Regions from separate parts of the Kitasatospora sp. NBC_01287 genome, predicted to be linked through region 4. Evidence: riboswitches for the same ligand, from Rfam matches in the RefSeq annotation. Region 4 holds a riboswitch; each other region holds the start of a gene.
What was found. A riboswitch is a leader RNA that binds a small molecule or an ion and turns the genes downstream of it on or off. The one in region 4 is predicted to bind cobalamin.
Positions count from the first base shown of each region.

Region 1: linked by a shared signal. The riboswitch ahead of OG455_RS33510 (CbtB-domain containing protein) and the one ahead of OG455_RS11445 (cobalamin biosynthesis protein) in region 4 are both predicted to bind cobalamin.
Region 2: linked by a shared signal. The riboswitch ahead of OG455_RS15125 (ribonucleoside-diphosphate reductase subunit alpha) and the one ahead of OG455_RS11445 (cobalamin biosynthesis protein) in region 4 are both predicted to bind cobalamin.
Region 3: linked by a shared signal. The riboswitch ahead of OG455_RS09135 (HoxN/HupN/NixA family nickel/cobalt transporter) and the one ahead of OG455_RS11445 (cobalamin biosynthesis protein) in region 4 are both predicted to bind cobalamin.

Region 1 covers NZ_JAPEPB010000001.1:7,823,537-7,828,481, reverse strand. Annotated here, with positions in the region: gene OG455_RS33525 (class I SAM-dependent methyltransferase) at 1-165, shown strand, start outside; gene OG455_RS33520 (phytanoyl-CoA dioxygenase family protein) at 456-1,346, shown strand; gene OG455_RS33515 (DUF2470 domain-containing protein) at 1,496-2,299, opposite strand; cobalamin riboswitch at 2,433-2,556, shown strand; gene OG455_RS33510 (CbtB-domain containing protein) at 2,648-2,812, shown strand; gene OG455_RS33505 (CbtA family protein) at 2,890-3,762, shown strand; gene OG455_RS33500 ((2Fe-2S)-binding protein) at 3,759-4,652, shown strand; gene OG455_RS33495 (hypothetical protein) at 4,756-4,945, shown strand, end outside.
Region 2 covers NZ_JAPEPB010000001.1:3,614,791-3,619,735, forward strand. Annotated here, with positions in the region: gene OG455_RS15120 (glycosyltransferase family 39 protein) at 1-1,393, shown strand, start outside; cobalamin riboswitch at 1,470-1,600, shown strand; gene OG455_RS15125 (ribonucleoside-diphosphate reductase subunit alpha) at 1,788-4,202, shown strand; gene OG455_RS15130 (ribonucleotide-diphosphate reductase subunit beta) at 4,241-4,945, shown strand, end outside.
Region 3 covers NZ_JAPEPB010000001.1:2,169,212-2,174,156, reverse strand. Annotated here, with positions in the region: gene OG455_RS09150 (helix-turn-helix domain-containing protein) at 91-732, shown strand; gene OG455_RS09145 (MBL fold metallo-hydrolase) at 716-1,738, shown strand; gene OG455_RS09140 (metalloregulator ArsR/SmtB family transcription factor) at 1,992-2,480, opposite strand; cobalamin riboswitch at 2,578-2,792, shown strand; gene OG455_RS09135 (HoxN/HupN/NixA family nickel/cobalt transporter) at 2,828-4,000, shown strand; gene OG455_RS09130 (SDR family oxidoreductase) at 4,262-4,945, shown strand, end outside.
Region 4 covers NZ_JAPEPB010000001.1:2,747,525-2,752,469, forward strand. Annotated here, with positions in the region: gene OG455_RS11430 (hypothetical protein) at 1-437, opposite strand, end outside; gene OG455_RS11435 (alpha/beta hydrolase) at 714-1,841, opposite strand; gene OG455_RS11440 (helix-turn-helix transcriptional regulator) at 1,986-2,702, opposite strand; cobalamin riboswitch at 2,940-3,078, shown strand; gene OG455_RS11445 (cobalamin biosynthesis protein) at 3,133-4,086, shown strand; gene OG455_RS11450 (cobyric acid synthase) at 4,083-4,945, shown strand, end outside.

The DNA.
Region 1 (4,945 bases), 5.1 Mb from region 4:
TTCCGCCACGTCCGGGTGGCCTTCCGCTACGCCGCGCCCGGCGAGCTCGACCTGATGGCGGTGGCCGCCGGCCTGCGGCTGCGCGAGCGCTTCGGCGGCTGGTCCGGGGCACCCTTCGACGACACCAGCACCTGGCACGTCAGCGTCTACGAGCTGCCCGCATGACCGCGCCGAGCAGGCCGAACAGGCTGGGCACGGAGTACGCCTGGGGCTCTCGCTCGGCGACATCGTCAGCGCCCTGGCGGCGGCCGGGCTGCGGGTGGAGTTCCCGCACGAATGGCCGTTCGCGGCCTGGCGGATGCTGCCGTTCATGACCGAGGACAAGGACGGCTGGTGGCACCTGCCGGACGGCCTGCCGACTATGCCGCTCTCCTTCTCGCCGCGCGCGAGCAAACCGGCGACCGCACCGGCCGACCGGCCGACCACCTGAGAGGGAAGGGCGGAGGGGAAGACCCATGGCACTGGCGACCCTGCACGAGGCGCCGCTCGGCGGCCTGCGCCTGCGCGACGCGCTGGACGGGCGGCTGCTGGTGGTCCGCGGTGCGCTGGACCTGCTCGCCCCGGGCGAGTCGGCCCGACGGGCGGCGCTGGCCTCGGTCGCGGCCACCGTCTCGCCGCAGGCCGCCGGGAAGTTGGACCGGTCAGGCCTGGAGCAGCTGCACCTGGTGGCCGACGCGGGGCAGATCCGGTCGGTCCGCGACGAGTTGGACCGCCGCTTGCGCCCGGCCGCCGAGCAGCTGCTGCTCCGCTTCGCCGGCGCCCTGCCACCGCAGCGCCGGCGGCTGTACGTGAGTTCGCACCTGGGCGTGCGGATCATGTCGCCGCAGGCCACCGTGCGCGGCCGGGAGGCGGAACTGGGCGACTACACCGGTTTCCTGCTGCCGACGCTGGCGCACACCGACTCCTGGTTCAACACCGCGGTCAACTCGGTGAACCTCTGGCTGGCCGTCAGCCGGGTGCGGCGGGACAACGGCCTGACACTCTGGCCGCAGGCGTACCGGCGTCCGCTGCGGCACGACGGGGTACGGCTGCTGGCCGGCCAGGCGATCGGTGAGCCGGTGGAGGTCGAGCTGGAGGCCGGCGACCTGCTGGTCTTCGCCGGCGACCAGCTTCACGCCACCCGCCCGAACACCGGTCCGGAGACCCGCTGGGTGGTCACCAAGCGGCTCTGCCTGGGCCCGCCGCGCTACCACCCGCGCGCCACCGGCTGGGTGCCGTACCTCGATCCGCGCCTGCTCGACACCCCGCTGCGGGCACTGGCCCCGGCGCGGTCAGCGCTCACCCTCGGCGGGCTGCGCCAACTCGGCCGCGAGGCCGACCGATTGCTCACCCGGCTGCGCCACTGAGGCCGCCGGAGTCGGGCAGGCCGCCGTGCTCGGGCAGGCCGCCGGGACTGCCACCGCCGGGCGCGCCGGGGGTGTGGCGAGGGCGGCGGCCAGCGGCGCGGCGCGGAGGATCGTGGCCACGTCGAGGACGGGCCCGCGCGGCGCCCCCGTCACGGCCGTCCGGCGGGCCCGCTGGAGCCGCTGCCGGCTGAGGCATCCGGTCCGTTCTGGTCGCCGTGGTGATGGTGGTGGTGCCGGCAGGGGTGAGCGGCGTCGAGCAGCGCGCGGACCCGGTCGCCGGCCTGGTCGGCGGTCCGCGCCGGGGTCGGGAACAGCAGCCGGACGTCGCGCCGGGTGTGCGGGTGCTCCAACCGCAGCGTCAGGCCGTGGCGGTCCAGTGCCAGCGGCCATGCCCGGGCCGGGCCGGGCGGGGCCCCGGCCCCGATCCCGGCCCCAGTCCCGACCAGACCGGCGAGCAGGGCCAGCACGTCCTGGTGATCATCCGTCAGATGAGTGAGCAGGTGCGCCTCGCACCTGGCCAGCGGATCGGGCCGGGCGGCGGTGAACGCCTCGGGCGCCACCGTGCTGCCGCCCTCGACCGTGCGCAGGGTGGCGTGTGCGAGGTCCAGGCGCAGGGTGAGGTCCGCCGCGTCGGACGCGCGCTCGTCCGCCAGCAGTCGGCCGACCAGGGTCACCCGGGCGCGGACCCGGTCACGCACGGCAGCCGGCGCGACGTCGGTGATCTCGACCACGCAGGCCAGCGCGCCGCGGGGGGCCTGGGCGTGCTCGGCGGCCAGCGGGGTGTCCCGCGGCACCCGCATGGTCAGGCCGCCGTCCGGGTCGAGCGCGTGCACCCCGATCAGGTCGTAGCTGTGGCGCTCGGTGGCGAGGGCCAGCGAGTCGGCGGCGGCCAGCACCGTGCGGACCCGCTCCGCCGCGTCGGCGCCCGTCGTACGGGTGTGCGTGGCAGCCATGCCACACCTCCACTCAAGTTAGGTTTGCCTAACCTTAGCGGAGCGGGCGATACGGTGCCGGCCCAGGGCCGGCCGACCTCGGCGGGGGTGATCCCGGTGACGCGCGATTGACGGCGCATCGGCCGCGCCCTACCCTGCCTCAGGTAGTGATGGCGTAAGGAAGCTGGTGGGAATCCAGCACGGTCGCGCCACTGTGAAGCGGATCGCCCCCGGGCGGTGCGCCAGTCAGATACGACGCCATCACCGCACTCCACACGCTAGCGGGACGCACGATCCCCTGAAGGAGACTCACCTGTGAGCACCAGTCTGCCCAGTTCCAGCGCGCTGCCCACTCCCGTGGTGCTGCCGGTGTCGAAGGCCGTGACCTGGCTGGTCGGCACCGCGCTGATCGCCCTCGCGGTCTACTACTTCATCGGTGTCGACCAGGGCGCCTACTCCGTCTTCGGCAAGGACATGCACATCCACGAGTTCGTCCACGACTCCCGGCACTTCCTCGGCTTCCCCTGCCACTGACGAGCCCGACGAGCCCGACGAAACCGACGGACCCGACGAACTCGACGCCCGACGAACTGAAGTACGGACAACTGGACATGGAAAAGAGACTCATCCTGCGCGGCGTGCTCGCCGGCGCAGTGGCAGGCCTGCTCGCATTCGTCTTCGCGCGGATCTTCGCCGAGCCGCAGATCGACGCCGCGATCAGCTACGAGAGCGCGCGCGACGCCGCGCAGAGCACGCTGGACAAGGCCGCCGGGCTGCCGATGGCCGACTCCGGCCCCGACATCTTCAGCCGCACCATCCAGGCCAACATCGGCATCGGTGTCGGCATGGTCTTCTTCGGCATGGCGATGGGCGCGCTGTTCGCCGTGGCGTACACCGTCTGCCTGGGCCGGGTCGGCAAGCTGCGGCCGCGCACCCTGGCCATGCTGGTGGCGCTGGGCGGCTTCCTCGGCATCTACTTCGTGCCGTTCGTGAAGTACCCGGCGAACCCGCCGTCGATCGGGCACCCCGACACGATCCGCGACCGGGGCAACCTCTACCTCGCCATGGTGCTCTGCTCGGTCGTCTTCCTGATCGCGGCGGTCTGGCTGGGCAAGCGACTGCAGGCCAGGTTCGGGAACTGGAACGCGACCCTGCTGGCCGGCGCGGCCTACGCGGTGGTGCTCGGCGTGATCATGGCGCTGCTCCCCTCGCTCGGCGAACTGTCGGACAACGTCCGTGAGTTCGGACACCACGCGACCGAGACGCCGCAGCCGCTGACCGACCCGGGCGGCACCATCGTCTTCCCCGGCTTCCCGGCCGACACGCTGTTCGAGTTCCGCTTCTACTCGGTGATCGCGCAACTGCTGCTCTGGGCCGTCCTCGGCCTGGTCTTCGGCCCGCTGGCCGAGCGCCTGCTCGCCCCGAAGGAGCGGACGGCGTCCCAGGCCACGCCGGTCCGGGCCAAGCCGGTCGGGGCGGTATGACCGAGCCGGACCACCGGTGCGCCCCGGCGCGACCGGACCCGAAGGCCGCGACGCCCGCACGGGTCGCGGCCCTCGGGCCGTTCTTCGCCTTCGAGACCCGCCAGGAGAGCGGCATCCCTGGGCCGCCGCCGGCGCCCTGGCGAGCACTGGGTGAACTGCTGGATGACCCCTCGGTGCTGCGCGCGCGGGTGACCGCCGTGCGCGGCTACCTCGCGGCGGCCGGCGGGCAGCCGGTGACGGCGGTGGAGGAGCGGGTGGCCGCCTCGGTGACCCAGCTGGGGCTGGCCTCCCGGCTGCTCTCCCCGGCCTTCGCCGTCGGTGTGCTGACCGGCGAGGCGCTCCCGTTCGACCCGCGCCGGGCGTGGTGGCAGCCGGTACCGGGCGGGCCCTTCCCGCTCTCACTGCCGCGACGGACCACCGGACGGGGCGCGGGCGGGGACCCGGGCGAGGACCCGGGCGCGAGCGCGAGCGCGAGCGCGGACCAGGAGCCGGAAACGGGCGAGCCCTGGGACCCGGTCGGGCTCGCGGACCGGCTGGCCCGGGACCTGCTCGACGGGCCGATCCGCGAGCTGGTGGCGGCGGCCGGCGCGTACTCGCTCTCCCCGCACATCCTCTGGGGCAACGTCGCCTCGGCGGTCAACGGCGCGGCCTCGGCGATCGCCCGCACAGCACCCGAACTCGCGGGCCGGGCAGGCGAACTGGCCACCCAGCTGCTCGACCGGCCGCCCCTGCGCGGCGCCGGCGGCCCGACGGCCGACGGCGGCGGATTCCGCCGTCGCAGTTGCTGCCTGATCTACCGGGCCGCCCCGGACCGCGCGGGCGCCCTCTGCGGGGACTGCGTGCTCACCGGCCGCCCGCGCCCGCTGCCCGGCCGTGCCGGTCTGCGCTGACTCCCCTCCAGCAGACGGCGGCTGACGCCTCGTCAGAGCGAGAGTAGGTCGATAGTCGAGCCGGACCCCGGAACCCCGCAGGGCGACCGTCGACGGCGTCGACATGGTCCTGCTGCCCGTCGAGCAGTACCAGAACCTGGCCCGCTCCCGCCGCCAGGCCGGCGCCCAGGGCCCGCAGATCCAGGCCTTGAAGCGCGCGCTGAACGACGTGGACGCGCTGCTGGCCGAGGTCGAAGAGGCACTGGCGGGCTCGGCGGGGCCGAGCGGCTCGGCGGCGGAGCTGCTCGTTCGGA
Region 2 (4,945 bases), 870 kb from region 4:
GATCGGCGACCTCAGCAAGCTGATCCACAACGTGGACATCGTGCTGCTGCCCTACTACCTGTTCCTGCACGGCTGGATCGACCTGTTCGGCGACTCGCCCACCGCGCTGCGGGTGCCGTCCGCGATCGCCATGGCGGTGGCGGCCGGCTGGCTGGCACTGCTCGGCCGGCGGCTCTTCACGCCCGCCACCGGGCTGCTGGCGGGCCTGCTGCTGGCAGTCCTGCCCAGCACCACCCGGTACGGCCAGGAGGCCCGCCCGTACGCCTTCGCGGTCCTGGTCGCGATCGCCTCCACCCACCTGCTGGTCCGGGCCCTGGACCGTCCCTCGCTGAAGAGCTGGGTCGGGTACGCGGTGACCATCCCGCTGCTCGGCTGGACCCACCTGGTGACCCTCTCGGTGCTGGCCGGCCACCTGGCCGCGGTGCTGACCAGGACCCGCAGGGCCGACCTGGTCCCGCGCTGGGCCTTCACCGCCGCGGTGCTGGCCGGCGGCTCGCTCACCGTGCCGATGGTGCTGCAGGGCCGGTCGCAGAGCGCCCAGATCGCCTGGAACAAGACCGGGCCGGCCGATCTCAAGGCCTACCCGGACACGCTCTTCCTCTCCTGGCACGTCGGGCTCGCGGTGCTGGCCGTGGGCCTGCTGGGGCTGCTGGCGGCCCGCCGTCACGCCGCGCTGCTCGCGGCCTGGGCGCTGCTGCCGCCCCTGGTCACCTTCGCCACCGCGAGTTGGCTGCACCTCTTCCTCAACCGCTACCTGCTCTTCACCCTGCCCGCCTGGACCCTGCTGGCCGCCGCGGCGGTGTGCCGGGTCGGCGGACCGCTGACCAGCGGCGCCGCCCCCGCGCTGCCGCGCCGGCTGCTGAGCTGGGTGCTGGTCGCCGCCGCGGTGGCCGGACTGGGCTGGACGGCCTGGCCCGGGATCCGAGCGACCCACCAGGACCTGGCGGGCGAGCCGGACTACAACCGGCTCACCCGGATCATGCTGCACGACCAGCAGCCGGGCGACGGCATCGTCTACAGCGGGACGCTGCAGGAGCGGATGTCGATGGCCTACGAGCTGCGCGACGTCCGCACCGCGCCGAAGGATATCCTGCTGCAGAAGTCGGCCGCCGAGATCGGCCTCTACTCGGCCCAGGAGTGCGACGACCCGGACGCCTGCGCGGCGAACACCAACCGGATCTGGCTGGTGGCCACCGGCCCCGCCGCCGACCCGCTGGCGGCGCTCCCGCCGCAGACCGCGCAGGTGCTCCGCAGTCAGTTCCAGACCACCAGGACCGACAGCCTGCCCTGGGTCCGACTGGTCCTGCTGAGCCGGGTCCACCCCTCCCGCCGGGCCTCGGTGGCGGACGACCTGGGTGACCACAACGTCCAGATGGCACCCGGCAGCAGCTGACGCCGGGCACCATCGAGTGTTGGCTTCGCCACTCCGCACGACACTACATATGGTGCTGCTTGAAGCGGCCACCACTACATGTATGCTCACTCTCGCTGTCGACGCAGGGGAACCCGGTGCGAGTCCGGGACTGCCCCGCAGCGGTGAGCGCTTGCCCCCATGGGGTTTCCGCGAGTCCGAATACCTGCCGACGGTGTGCCGCCCGGCCTCCCCGCAGAGGCCTCTCACGCACAGCTGTACCGTCCGGCCTCGCGGGCAGGCCAGGGTGACGACGCGCGCGCCGGAGCAGACCGGCGTGCCCATCTCCCCTGCCCCGCGCGCGAGCCACGGACCTCCCCCAGTCCGCCGCCGCCCCAGGAGAGAGAGCGCCTTGACCGTCGCCGCCTCAGTTGCCCTGCCGTCACAGGGACACGCCGCCGATGCCACCCAGACCGATCCCGGTGCGGCACTGCTTCGGCTGCTCACCGACAAGAGCGCCGACCTCCCCCAGGTGGACCCCGGCCACGTCGCCGCCGCCGCGCTGCGCGGCCGCCACGCCGGCTCGGACTTCGCCGAGCTGCGCGGGCTGGCCGTGGACGCCGCCGCTTCGATGATCGCCGAGGACCCCCAGTACTCGAAGCTGGCCGCCCGGCTGCTGGCCCAGGAGATCGCCGACGAGGCGGTGGGCCAGGGCGCCACCTCGTTCACCGCCTCGATCGCCGTCGGCCACGCCGAGGGCCTGATCGGCGAGGTCACCGCCGCCTTCGTGGCCAAGCACGCCGCCGCGCTGGACGCGCTGATCGACGAGCGGGGCGACGACCGCTTCGAGTACTTCGGCCTGCGCACCGTGCAGTCCCGCTACCTGCTGCGCCACCCGATCACCCGCAAGGTGGTCGAGCGCCCGCAGCACTTCCTGCTCCGGGTCGCCTGCGGCCTGGCGGTGGGCGACAACGAGCAGTCGGTGGCCGAGGTCGCCGAGCTCTACCGCCTGATGAGCCGGCTGGAGTACCTGACCTCCTCGCCGACCCTCTTCAACTCCGGCACCCGGCACCCGCAGATGTCCAGCTGCTACCTGCTGGACTCGCCGCTGGACAACCTGGACTCGATCTACTCGCGCTACGCGCAGATCGCCCGGCTCTCCAAGCACGCCGGCGGCATCGGCCTGTCCTACTCCCGGATCCGCTCGCGCGGCAGCCTGATCCGCGGCACCAACGGCCAGTCCAACGGCATCGTGCCGTTCCTGCGCACCCTGGACTCCTCGGTCGCCGCCGTCAACCAGGGCGGCCGCCGCAAGGGCGCGGCCTGCGTCTACCTGGAGACCTGGCACGCGGACATCGAGGAGTTCCTCGAACTGCGCGACAGCACCGGCGAGGAGGCCCGCCGCACCCACAACCTCAACCTGGCGCACTGGATCCCGGACGAGTTCATGCGCCGGGTCAACGCCAACGCCGACTGGTCGCTCTTCTCCCCGGCCGACGTGCCCGAGCTGGTCGACCTGTGGGGCGAGGAGTTCGACGAGGCGTACCTCAAGGCCGAGCAGGCCGGCAAGGCCGTCCGCAGCATCCCCGCGCAGACCCTCTACGCCCGGATGATGCGCACCCTGGCGCAGACCGGCAACGGCTGGATGACCTTCAAGGACGCCGCCAACCGCGCCGCCAACCAGACCGCGCTGCCCGGCCGCACGGTGCACTCCTCCAACCTGTGCACCGAGATCCTGGAGGTCACCGACGACTCCGAGACCGCGGTCTGCAACCTGGGCTCGGTCAACCTCGGCGCCCACGTGGCCGCCGGCGCGACCGCCACCGACCTGCTCACCGCCATGGACTGGCAGCGGCTGGACGCCACCGTGCGCACCGCCGTCACCTTCCTGGACCGGGTGGTGGACATCAACTTCTACCCGACCGGCGAAGCCGCCACCTCCAACTCCCGCTGGCGCCCGGTGGGCCTGGGCGTGATGGGCCTGCAGGACGTCTTCTTCCAGCTGGGCCTGGACTTCGACTCCGCCGAGGCCAAGAAGCTGTCCACGCTGATCGCCGAGCGGATCATGCTGACCGCCTACGAGCGCTCCAGCGAGCTCGCCGAGCAGTTCGGGCAGCACCCGGCCTACGCCGAGACCCGCGCGGCCCGCGGCCAGCTGCACATCGACCACTTCGCCGACGCCACCCCGCAGTGGACCGAGCGCTGGGAGGCGCTGCGCGCCACCATCGCCCGCACCGGCCTGCGCAACTCGCTGCTGCTGGCGATCGCGCCGACCGCGACCATCGCCTCGATCGCCGGCGTCTACGAGTGCATCGAGCCGCAGGTCTCCAACCTCTTCAAGCGCGAGACCCTCTCCGGCGAGTTCCTCCAGGTCAACCCGTACCTGGTGCGCGAGCTGAAGGAGCTGGGCGTCTGGGACCAGCAGACCCGCGACGCGCTGCGCGAGGCCAACGGCTCGGTGCAGGAGCTCTCCTGGCTGCCGGCCGAGCTGCGCTCGCGCTACCGCACCGCCTGGGAGCTGCCGCAGCGCGCGCTGATCGACCTGGCCGCCGCCCGCCAGCCGTACCTGGACCAGAGCCAGTCGCTGAACCTCTTCATGGCCGCGCCGACCATCGGCAAGCTCAGCTCGATGTACGCCTACGCCTGGAAGGTCGGTCTCAAGACCACCTACTACCTGCGCTCGCGCCCGGCCACCCGGATCGCCCAGGCGGCCTCCGGCGCCGCCCGCCCCGCGGCCGTGCCGGTCAGCGGCCCCACCGCGGGCGTCCCCGCTCCCACGCTGAGCCAGGCCGAGCAGGACGCCATCGCCTGCTCCCTGGAGAACCCCGAGTCCTGCGAGGCCTGCCAGTGAGTTCCGCCCCCCTCGACCAGCCCGAGGGCCGCCAGAAGATGCTGCTCGACCCGGGCTTCGAACTGACCCTGCGTCCGATGCGCTACCCGTCCTTCTACGACCGGTACCGCGACGCGATCAAGAACACCTGGACCGTCGAGGAGGTGGACCTGCACTCCGACGTCGCCGACCTCGCCAAGCTCAGCGAGGGCGAGCGGCACATGATCGGCCGCCTGGTCGCCTTCTTCGCCACCGGTGACTCGATCGTCGCCAACAACGTGGTGCTGAGCCTCTACAAGCACATCAACTCCCCCGAGGCCCGGCTCTACCTGTCCCGGCAGCTCTTCGAGGAGGCCGTGCACGTCCAGTTCTACCTGACGCTGCTCGACACCTACCTGCCCGACCCGGACGACCGCAACGCGGCCTTCGCCGCGGTGGAGAACATCCCCTCCATCCACCAGAAGGCCCAGTTCTGCTTCACGTACATGAACGCGGTCGACCACCTCGACTCGCTGGAGAGCAAGGACGACCGCCGGGCCTTCCTGCTCAACCTGATCTGCTTCGCCGCCTGCGTCGAGGGCCTCTTCTTCTACGGCGCCTTCGCCTACGTGTACTGGTTCCGCAGCCGCGGCCTGCTGCACGGCCTGGCCACCGGCACCAACTGGGTCTTCCGCGACGAGTCCATGCACATGGACTTCGCCTTCTCGGTGGTGGACACGGTCCGCGAGGAGGAGCCCGACCTCTTCGACGACCGGATGGCCGAG
Region 3 (4,945 bases), 580 kb from region 4:
GTCGCCCGCCGCCGTGCCGGGGGATTCCACCGCCGAGGAGAAGCCAAAGAAGACGTTGACATCTCCGGATCCCAAAGTACTCTTTGACATATGGAGATCAGCGATCCCAAGGCGATCCGGGCCCTGGCCCACCCGCTCCGCCTCGATCTGATGGAGCTGCTGGCCACGGGCGGCCCCGCGACGGCCGCGCGCTGCGGGCGGGTCCTCGGGGTCCCGCAGGCGAACTGCTCCTTCCACCTCCGCCAACTCGCCAAGTACGGGTTCGTGGAGGAGGCCGGCCCAGGGCGCGACCGGCGTGAGCGCCAGTGGCGGGTGCCCGAGGTGCCACCGACCGTGCGGGTCGGGGCGGGCGGTGACCGGGTGCTCAAGCGGCAGCTCGAACGGCTCGTGGTGGAGCGGGAGATGCAGGCGATCCTCGACCACGCGGCCCGCGAGGAGCGGCGCCCCGGCCCGCCCGATGGCGGGGGGAGCGGCGGCGGTGGGGCTGCGGGCGTCCCGGGCGCCGACGGGCCGCCCGCGGCGGCCCTGCTGGCCGCCGTGGCGGTGCTCTCCGCCGCCGAGGCCGCCGAGCTCGCCGACCAGTGGCAGGCGCTGCTCGCGCCCTACATCGCCAGGGCGGGCGCGGCGGCCGGGCGGCCGGGCCCCGGACAGCACCACGTGCGGTACTTCATGGCGGCGACTCCGCTGCCCGACCTCGAAGCGCGGGAGAACGAGCATGCGACCGACGACTGACGGCCCGATCGACTTCGTGACCGGGGCTCCCGGCGCCGGCTCCCTGGCGGTCGACTGGATCCACGGCACCGCGTCCCGGCGCGGTGGCGGCCCGCCGCTCCAGGTCCACCAGTACGATGAGCACACCGTCATCCTGCGGCAGAGCATGGCGGTCAACTACGAGGCCCCGTTCATCTTCCTGCTCTTCGGCAACGACCGGGCCCTGCTGCTGGACACCGGCGCGACGGCCGACGCCACCATCTTCCCGCTGCGCGCGACGGTCGACCGGCTGGTGGCCGAGTGGCTCGACCGCCACCCGGGCGAGCAGGGCGAACGCGGCGGGCACGGCGAGCACGGTGGGCGGCGCGAGCCGTACGGGCTGGTGGTCGCGCACACCCACGGGCACGGCGACCACGTGGCCGCCGACGGCCAGTTCGCCGACCGCCCCGCGACCACGGTGGTGCCGCGCGAGGCCGAGGCCGTCGGGTCGTTCTTCGGTTTCGAGCCCGACCGGCCGCTCGACACGGTCACCTTCGACCTGGGCGGCCGGGTGCTGGAGATCCTTCCCTCGCCGGGGCACCATCGGGCGGCGATCACCGTCTACGACCCCTGGAGCGGGATCCTGTTCACCGGTGACACGGTGCTGCCGGGCCGCCTCTACGTGGAGGACCACGCCGCCTTCCGCGCGACCGTGGAGCGGATGGTGGAGTTCGCCGGCACCCACCCGGTCACCCATGTGCTCGGCTGCCATGTCGAGATGAGCCGCCGGCCCGGCGGCGAGTACCCGATCGGTGCCACCTACCAGCCCGACGAGCGGGTGCCCGAAATGACCGTGGCGCAGCTGGTGGCGGTCCGTGACGCGACCGTGGCCGTGGCCGGGCGGCCCGGGGTGCACCGCTTCGACGACTTCGTCATCTACAACGAGCCGCGCAAGACCGACATGCGCAAGCTGGTGGCCCGCGGCCTGGCCCACCAGCTGGCGAGCCCGGTCCTGCGGCTGCTCCCGGGCACTCGGCGCCGAGGCTGACCGGGGAGGGACTGACCGGGGAGGGGCTGACAGGGGAGGGGCTGACAGGCGGGAGGAGCTGACCGGGGGAGGGGCTGGCAGGGGAAAGGCTGACCGGGCACGGTCGACCGAGGAGGGAGTGCCCCGGTCTGTTCTGTCAGACAGTCCGGGTGCGGATCGGTGGGTCAGGGGCGATCGGCCACGATAATTTCGAGCGGCACTTGGAGCACCAGGGCCAGGACCTTGGAAAGCGGGACCTGCGGGGGAGCGGCCGTCAGCCCTGCGAGGTCGGAGCGCCCTTGTGGGGCAGCTCGCCTTGGGAAAGCCCACTGTGGGGCAGCTCGCCGTGGGAAAGCCCGCCATGGGAAAGCTCGTCGTGGGACAGCTCGTCGTGGGAAAGCTCGTCGTGCGGGAGCCGCGGGATCAGGTCGAGCAGCGGCGCCACGTCGGGATCGAGCAGGTGGTAGCGGACGATCCGGCCGTCCTTGTCGGCGGCCACCGTGCCCGAGGCCCGCAGCAGGCGCAGGGTCTGGGAGACGGCGGTCTCGCTGATCCCGGTGGCCAGCGCGAGGTCGGAGACCGCGATCGGCCCGGCCCGGTGGATCGCCAGCAGCAGCGCCAGGCGGCCCGGTTCGGCGAGCAGGGCGAAGCGCGCGGCCCAGCCGCGCACGGCCGCGGGCTCGCCGATGCCGGCGATGGCCGCGCAGACCGTGTGCTCGTCGATGGCGCGCCGGTGCGCCCGATCCTCGGGAACCAGATGCATGGGACCCATCTTCATCCCCGGTGACAGCGGTGTCCAAAACCGGGACGCCGGAACACCTGCGCATCTGCGCAGGCTTGTGGACATCACCGCCCGGGCTCTACGGTGTTCCCGCCGTGGTGTTCGGGAAGACCGGTGCACTGTGCCTGCCACAGGAGTCCGGAGCGGCCCTCGCCACTGTGATCGGGGAATCCTCGTACCGCTCCCGCCCGCCAGGGCGGATGGTCACTGGATGCCGTCAGGCGTCCGGGAAGGCCGGGTACGGGGGTGTTGGACCCGTCAGCCAGGAGACCGGCCACGGCACCGCACGACGAACTCTGTCCACGAGGTGCTGGAGAGGCTGCCCCCGGATGACCCTGCCCGAAACCACGCCGACCGCCGAGGCCCTACCGGCCCGCGCCCCGTCCGCGTCTTCCCTGTCCCCGTCCCCGTCGCCATCCTCCTCGCCGTCCCCGTCGGCGCCCGTCCTCTCGCTGCGCTGGGAGCGCCGGGACTGGCTGCGCACCGGCGGCCTGATGTCCGTGATCATCGCCATGCACGTGGCGGCCTTCGGCATCCTGATCGCCCTGGTGACGCCGCACCACTACACCGTCGGCAGCCAGGCCTTCGGGCTCGGCCTCGGCATCACCGCCTACACCCTGGGCATGCGGCACGCCTTCGACGCCGACCACATCGCGGCCATCGACAACACCACCCGCAAGCTGATGGCCGACGGCAAGCGTCCGGTCTCGGTCGGCTTCTGGTTCGCGCTCGGCCACTCCACCATCGTGGTGGTGCTGGCCGGGCTGGTCGCCGCCGGCGCCCAGGTGGTCGGCACCCTGACCAACGACAACTCCGGTGCGCACAAGCTGCTCGGCGTGGTCAGCACCAGCGTCTCCGGCGGCTTCCTCTACCTGATCGCCGCGCTCAACCTGGTCTCGATGGCCGGCATCGCGCGGGTCTTCCGCGCGATGCGCGCGGGCAGCTTCGACGAGCACGAGCTGGAGCGGCACCTGGACAGCCGCGGCTTCATGAACCGCGTCCTGGGCAGGCTGACCAAGTCGATCACCCGCCCGGGGCAGATGTACCCGGTGGGGCTGCTCTTCGGGATCGGCTTCGACACCGCGACCGAGGTCTCGCTGATGGTGATGGCCGGCTCCGGCGCCGCCTCCGGCCTGCCCTGGTACGCGATCCTCTGCCTGCCGCTGCTCTTCGCGGCCGGGATGAGCCTGTTCGACACGCTCGACGGCACCTTCATGAACTTCGCGTACCACTGGGCGTTCTCCAACCCGGTCCGCAAGGTGTACTACAACCTCACCATCACCGGGCTGTCCATCGCCGTCGCCTTCCTGATCGGCACCATCGAGCTGGTCGGGGTGCTGCACGAGCAGCTCGACCTGACCGACCCGGTCAGCGGCTGGATCTCCGGCATCAACCTCAACAACGTGGGCTTCGTCATCGTGGGCCTGTTCGTGGTGGTCTGGGCGGCCGCGCTGGCGTACTGGCGGCTGGCGAAGGTGGAGCAGCGCTGGCCGAAGGACTGACGCCGCCTCGCACGCGGGTACGGCCGAGGGCCGGACGGGACTCCCGTCCGGCCCTCGGCCGTACCCGGGCCGCCGCGCCAGGCCCCGCCACGGCCGGAAGGACCAGCCAGGGAGTGAAACACCTAGGACAAGATCGAGCCTGCCTACCGTCTTCGCCGGCCGCCAGAGTTGCTCTCGGAAGCGAGCGGGCGAGCGTGCTGACGCCGCCGACTCCCTCGATCCGAGTCGTACTGATCCAGCTGTTCCACAGGAGATGAACCCATGGCTTCAACCACCCTGTCCGGCACCCGCGTCGTCGTGATCGGCGGCAGCTCCGGCATCGGTCGCGCGGTGGCCCGCCAGGCCGCCGAGGCCGGCGCGCGGGTCGTCGTCGGCTCGCGCTCCGCCGAGAAGCTCGCCGCGACGGCCGAGGAGATCGACGGCATCACCACCGGCGTCATCGACGTGACCGACGAGGAGAGCGTGCGCGCCTTCTTCGCCGATCTCGGCGCCATCGACCACCTGGTGATCTGCCCCGGCGACATGGCCACCGGCTCGGTCTACGACGTGTCGATCGAGGCGGTGCGCCGATCGCTGGACACGAAGATCATCAGCCCGCTGCTCTGCGTCCGGCACGCCGGCCGCTCGATCGCGCCCACCGGTTCGATCGTGCTGCTCGCCGGTGCCGGCGGCTACAAGGCCTACCCGGACCTGAGTGCCACCGCCGCCGCCAACACCGGCGTCGGGGGCCTGGGCCGCTCGCTGGCGGTGGAGCTGGCCCCGATCCGGGTCAACGTGGTGGTGGCCGGGCTGATCGACACCCCGCTCTGGGACTCCGTCCCGGCCGAGGCCAAGGCCGGCCTCTTCGCGCAGACCGCCGCCGCCACCCCGGTCGGCCGGATCGGACAGCCCGACGATGTCGCGGGGACAGTGCTGCACCTGCTGGAGAACACCTTCACCACGGGC
Region 4 (4,945 bases):
AGCGTCCAGGCGTCGAAGAGGGCGGACCAGCCGCGCAGCACGGCCTCGTCGTCGTGCTCCCAGGCGTGCAGCCGCCAGCCGGGGGCGGCACCGCCGTCCCGGGGCTCGACCAGGCCGACCAGCAGCGCCTGGCCCCAGGCCTTGGCGGCGGCGCCCACCGTCATGGCGAGCGCGCGGCCCGCGGCCCTGGCGTCCTCGGGGAGCAGTTCGCCGCGCTTGTCGACGGCGGCGAGTTCGCCCGCCCAGCGGGCGATCCGCACCGCGTCGGCGAGCATCCGGCGAGCCGGCGGGGCGAGCTCGGCGGGGCCGGGGAAGCCCTCGGGCAGCGGCAGGCGGCCGCGGCCGGGGGCGGGCTTGGGGGTGCGCCGGCGAGCGGCGGCGGGGCGGCCCGGCTGCACGCTGTCGGCGCGGCGGGCCGTTCCGGGTAGACGGGTCACCGTCGCGCCGGTACCCGTGGTCGGCGGGAGCGGGGCATCACGGTCGCGCGGATTCCGAGACGTCACGCCGTGCAGTCTTCCCCGTGTACGGGGCTTCTGTCACATCGAGTTCGGCGCGTCTTCGACCGACTGGGGTGGCCGGGGTGGCCGACTCGGGGCAAGAGCGGCCAAACCGGGCCCGGCGGCGCCGTGGTGACCTGTGCACGACAGTAGACGGGGGCACGCACCGTGGTCAAGGGGTGACCGAGCGCGCGCGGGAGTGGGAGCCGGGCGACCTCAGAGCAGCGGGGTGAGGTAGCGGCGCAGCGCCTCCTCGTAGCCGCGCGGGTCGGCGTTCCAGAGCGCCGCGTGCCCGGCGTCGGGGATGCTGCGCAGGCTGACCAGATCCGGGCGCAGTTCGGCCAGCCGGCGGGCGGCGGCGAACGGCGCCACGGCGTCCTGCGGGCTGTGCAGCAGCAGGGTGGGGACGGCCAGCTCGGCACCGTCGGCGAGCCGGGCGAAGCCTGCCGGGTCGACCCCGGTGCGCCCCTCGGCCGCCCAGGCGCCCAGCTGCCCGGCGACCGCGCCGGGCACCCCGGCCCGGGCCGCGACCCCGCGCACCGAGGCCGACCAGTCCAGCACCGGCGAGTCGAGGATCAACCCGGCCAGCTCGTGGCGGTACCCGGACTCGGCGGCGGTGCGCAGCACGGTGGCGGCACCGACCGACCAGCCGTAGAGCACGATCCGTCCGGCGCCGGCCTCCTTGGCGAAGTGGATCGCCGCCTCGACGTCGCGCCACTCGGTCTCGCCGAAGTGCCCGATCCCGTCCGGCGAGGCGGGCGCCCCCTGGTCGCCCCGGTAGCTGACCACCAGCGCGGGCAGGTTGAGCCGCTTGAGCAGTGGCAGCACCGGCAGGGCCTGGCGGCGGTCGGCCAGCCGTCCGTGCACCGCGATCACCCAGGTGCCGCGCACCGCCGGGACGTACCAGGCGGGCAGCGCGCCGAGCTCGCCGTCGACCAGCACGTCCATGTAGTCCAGGCCGCAGGCCGAGCCCGGGTCGCCGCGCAGCACCCGGGGGCTCAGCTCGACCTCGGTGCCGGCCGTCAGCGGGCTGCCGGCGGTGAGTTCCAGGCGGCGGGTGACGCTCTGCGGGCCGGTGCGCAGCACCTTGCCGACCACCGCGTGGCCGCCGGGCCAGTCCAGCGCGTAGCGGCCGCGCCTGGCACTGGCCACGGTGCGGGTCAGCGTGACCTCCCCGGCGGCGAGCTCGTGCACCCGCAGCACGGGCTCGCCCACCGGCTCGCCGCTCGCGGAGCGCTCGGGGCGCAGGCTCAGATCCGAGACCCGGCGCCCGATCAGCAGGGCGGCCGCGCCCGCCGCGGCGGCGACGGCGGTGGCTGCGACGACGGCGGTTCCCCAGCGCATGGCTCTCCCCAGAGTGGTGACGGCAGGTCGGAGACGACCTGCCCAGTCCACCGCGCGCCATGCCACCCGGCCACCGCAACGCCGCCGTCCGGGCGCCGTCCAAGATGCCGCCCGAGTGCCGCCCGAGTGCCGCCCCGGGGTGTCTCAGACCCGCAGGCCGCCGGTGTCCTCGCGGGTCAGCAGGCTCCAGAAGCGGTCGACCGGCTCCTGCTCCGGCTCCGCCGGCCGGGGCGCGGCCGGGGCGGCGGGGCCCCAGCTGCCCGTGCCCCAGTGACCGCTCACCTGGTACTCGCTCCGCAGCGCCGCCAGTACCCGGCCCAGGGTGTCGCGGTGCACCGGCACCAGCTCGGCGACCGCCTTCAGCTGCGCCTGCCAGCGGCCGTCCACGCACTGGCGCAGCCGGTCCACCAGCTCCTGCTCGGCGCCCCGCACCCGGACCAGGTCGCGCAGCGTCAGGCCGAGCACCTCGGCCAGCGCGGCGCCCTGCTCCTCGCTGCCGGTCCAGCGGCCGGTCCGCTCCACGGCGGCGTAGGCGCGCGGGTCCATCCCGATCCGGGTCGCGGTCTGCTCCTGGTTGAGCTCCCGGGCCACCCGGAAGTCGCGCAGCGAGTCGGGGGCCACGCCCATCAGCTGCGCCGCCGGGCACCACAGCGCGCGGGCCAGCGCGATGAACTCCTCCTCGGTCGGGCGGATCTCCCCGCTCTCCCAGCCGATCACGTGGCCGGGCAGCAGCCGCACCCCGTGCGCGGCCAGGCCCTGGGCGACCTGCTCGGGGGTCAGGCCGAGACCGACGCGATGAGCGCGGGCGGCCCGGGGGGAGAACGGGACCGGGGTGGGGGCCGGCGGCCGGCTTCTTCGCATGGGCCGACGCTAGGGCCGGGGTCGACCCGCCCCCAGTCGCCGAACACACGAAGCCGCGCGACGGGCCCGGGGCCGCCCTTGGACGATTCACCAGCGCCCGGCGCCCCGGCCGCGCCGCTACTCGGAGGTAGCAACGGTTCCGCTGCTCCGGCCCGTCGTGTGATCAACCAGTCCCGGGGCCTGGTTGACTCCCGCTTCGCACGCGTGATGGGATCCGTTGGCCAAACGGAGGCAAGTAGAGGAAGCCGGTGCGAATCCGGCGCGGTCCCGCCACTGTCACCGGGGAGCACGCCCGACGCACGGTCACGGCGGCCCGCCACAGGGTCGTTGGAAGGCCCGGGTGTGCGTTCTACCACCCGGGGAAGCCAGGAGACTCTCGCCGCCGGTACGTCGATCCAGGGCGAGGACCCTGAGTGAGGACACGCGACACATGGCGGGGGTTCCCCACCGCGCGCTGCCGTACGCCCTGGGCGCCCTGGCCGGCTATGCCGCCGACGCCCGCTTCGGCGATCCCCGGCGCGGCCACCCGGTGGCCTTCTTCGGGCGCGCGGCCGCCCGGCTGGAGCGCGCGCTCTGGCGCGATGACCGCGGCGCCGGCGCGCTGCACACCGCACTCTGCGTGGGCGCGGTGGCGGGCGGTGCCGCCGGGATCGGACGGCTGCTGGGACGGGAGAGCGCCGCGCTGACGGCCGCCGCCACCTGGACGGTGCTCGGCGGCAGCTCGCTGGCCCGCGAGGCCCGCACCATCGGCGACGCGCTGTCGGCCGGCGACCTGGCGGCCGCCAGGCAGCGGCTGCCGCACCTGTGCGGGCGCGACCCGAGCGAACTGGACGAGCAGCAGATCGCCCGCGCCGTGGTCGAGTCGGTGGCAGAGAACACCGCCGACGCGGTGGTCAACGCCCTGGTCTGGGGCGCGCTCGCGGGCGCGCCCGGCCTGCTCGCCTTCCGCGCCGTCAACACGCTGGACGCGATGGTCGGCCACAAGTCGGCGAGGTACCGCCGGTTCGGCTGGGCCGCGGCCCGACTGGACGACGTGGCCGGCTGGCCGGGCGCCCGGCTGACCGCGCTGCTCACGGTGGCGGCCGCCGAGGACCGCGGCCGGGCCTGGCGCGTCTGGCGCCGGGACGGCGGCGCGCACCCGAGCCCGAACGCCGGGCAGGCCGAGTCCGCCTTCGCCGGCGCGCTCGGCGTGCGCCTGGGCGGGACGCTGCGGTACGGGGAGCACGTGGAGCACCGCCCGGTGCTGGGCGGCGGGCAGCGCCCGGTGGCGGTGGCGGACATCGAACGGGCCTGCCGGCTGTCGCGCCGGGTCGGGCTGCTCGCGCTGGGGACGACGGTGGCGCTGCGGTTCGCCGTGCCCGTACGGAGGGGACGACGGAGATGAGCAACGCGCTGCTGGTGGCGGGCACCACCTCGGACGCCGGGAAGAGCGTGGTCACCGCCGGGATCTGCCGCTGGCTGGTCCGCCGGGGCGTCAAGGTGGCCCCGTTCAAGGCCCAGAACATGTCACTCAACTCGATGGTCACGCTGGACGGCGCCGAGATCGGCCGGGCCCAGGTGATGCAGGCGCAGGCCGCCCGGGTCGAGCCCGAGGCCGCGATGAACCCGGTGCTGCTCAAGCCCGGGGCGGACGGGCGCAGCCAGGTGGTGCTGCTCGGCCGGCCGGTCGCCGAGGTCGGCGCGCTCGACTACCGCGAGCGCAAGCCGTACCTGCTGGAGCGCTCGCTGGAGTGCCTGGCCGACCTGCGGCGCCGCTTCGACGTGGTGGTCTGCGAGGGCGCCGGCTCGCCGGCCGAGATCAACCTGCGCGACCGCGACATCGCCAACATGGGACTGGCCCGGGCCGCCGAGCTGCCGGTGGTGGTGGTCGGCGACATCGACCGCGGTGGCGTCTTCGCCGCGATGTTCGGCACCCTGGCGCTGCTCTCGCCCGAGGACCAGCGGCTGGTGGCGGGCTGGCTGGTGAACAAGTTCCGCGGCGACGCCCGGCTGCTGAAGCCCGGCCTGGACATGCTGCACGAGCTGACCGGCCGTCCGGTGCTCGGCACCCTGCCGATGCTGAAGGGCCTGTGGCTGGACGCCGAGGACTCGCTCGACCTCACCACGGCGGTGGACCGCGAGGACACCGCCGGGCCGTTCGGCGCCGACGTGCTGCGGGTGGCCGTGCTGCGCTTCCCGCGGCTGTCCAACTTCACCGACCTGGACGCGCTGGCCCAGGAGCCCGGGGTGCTGGTGCGCTGGGC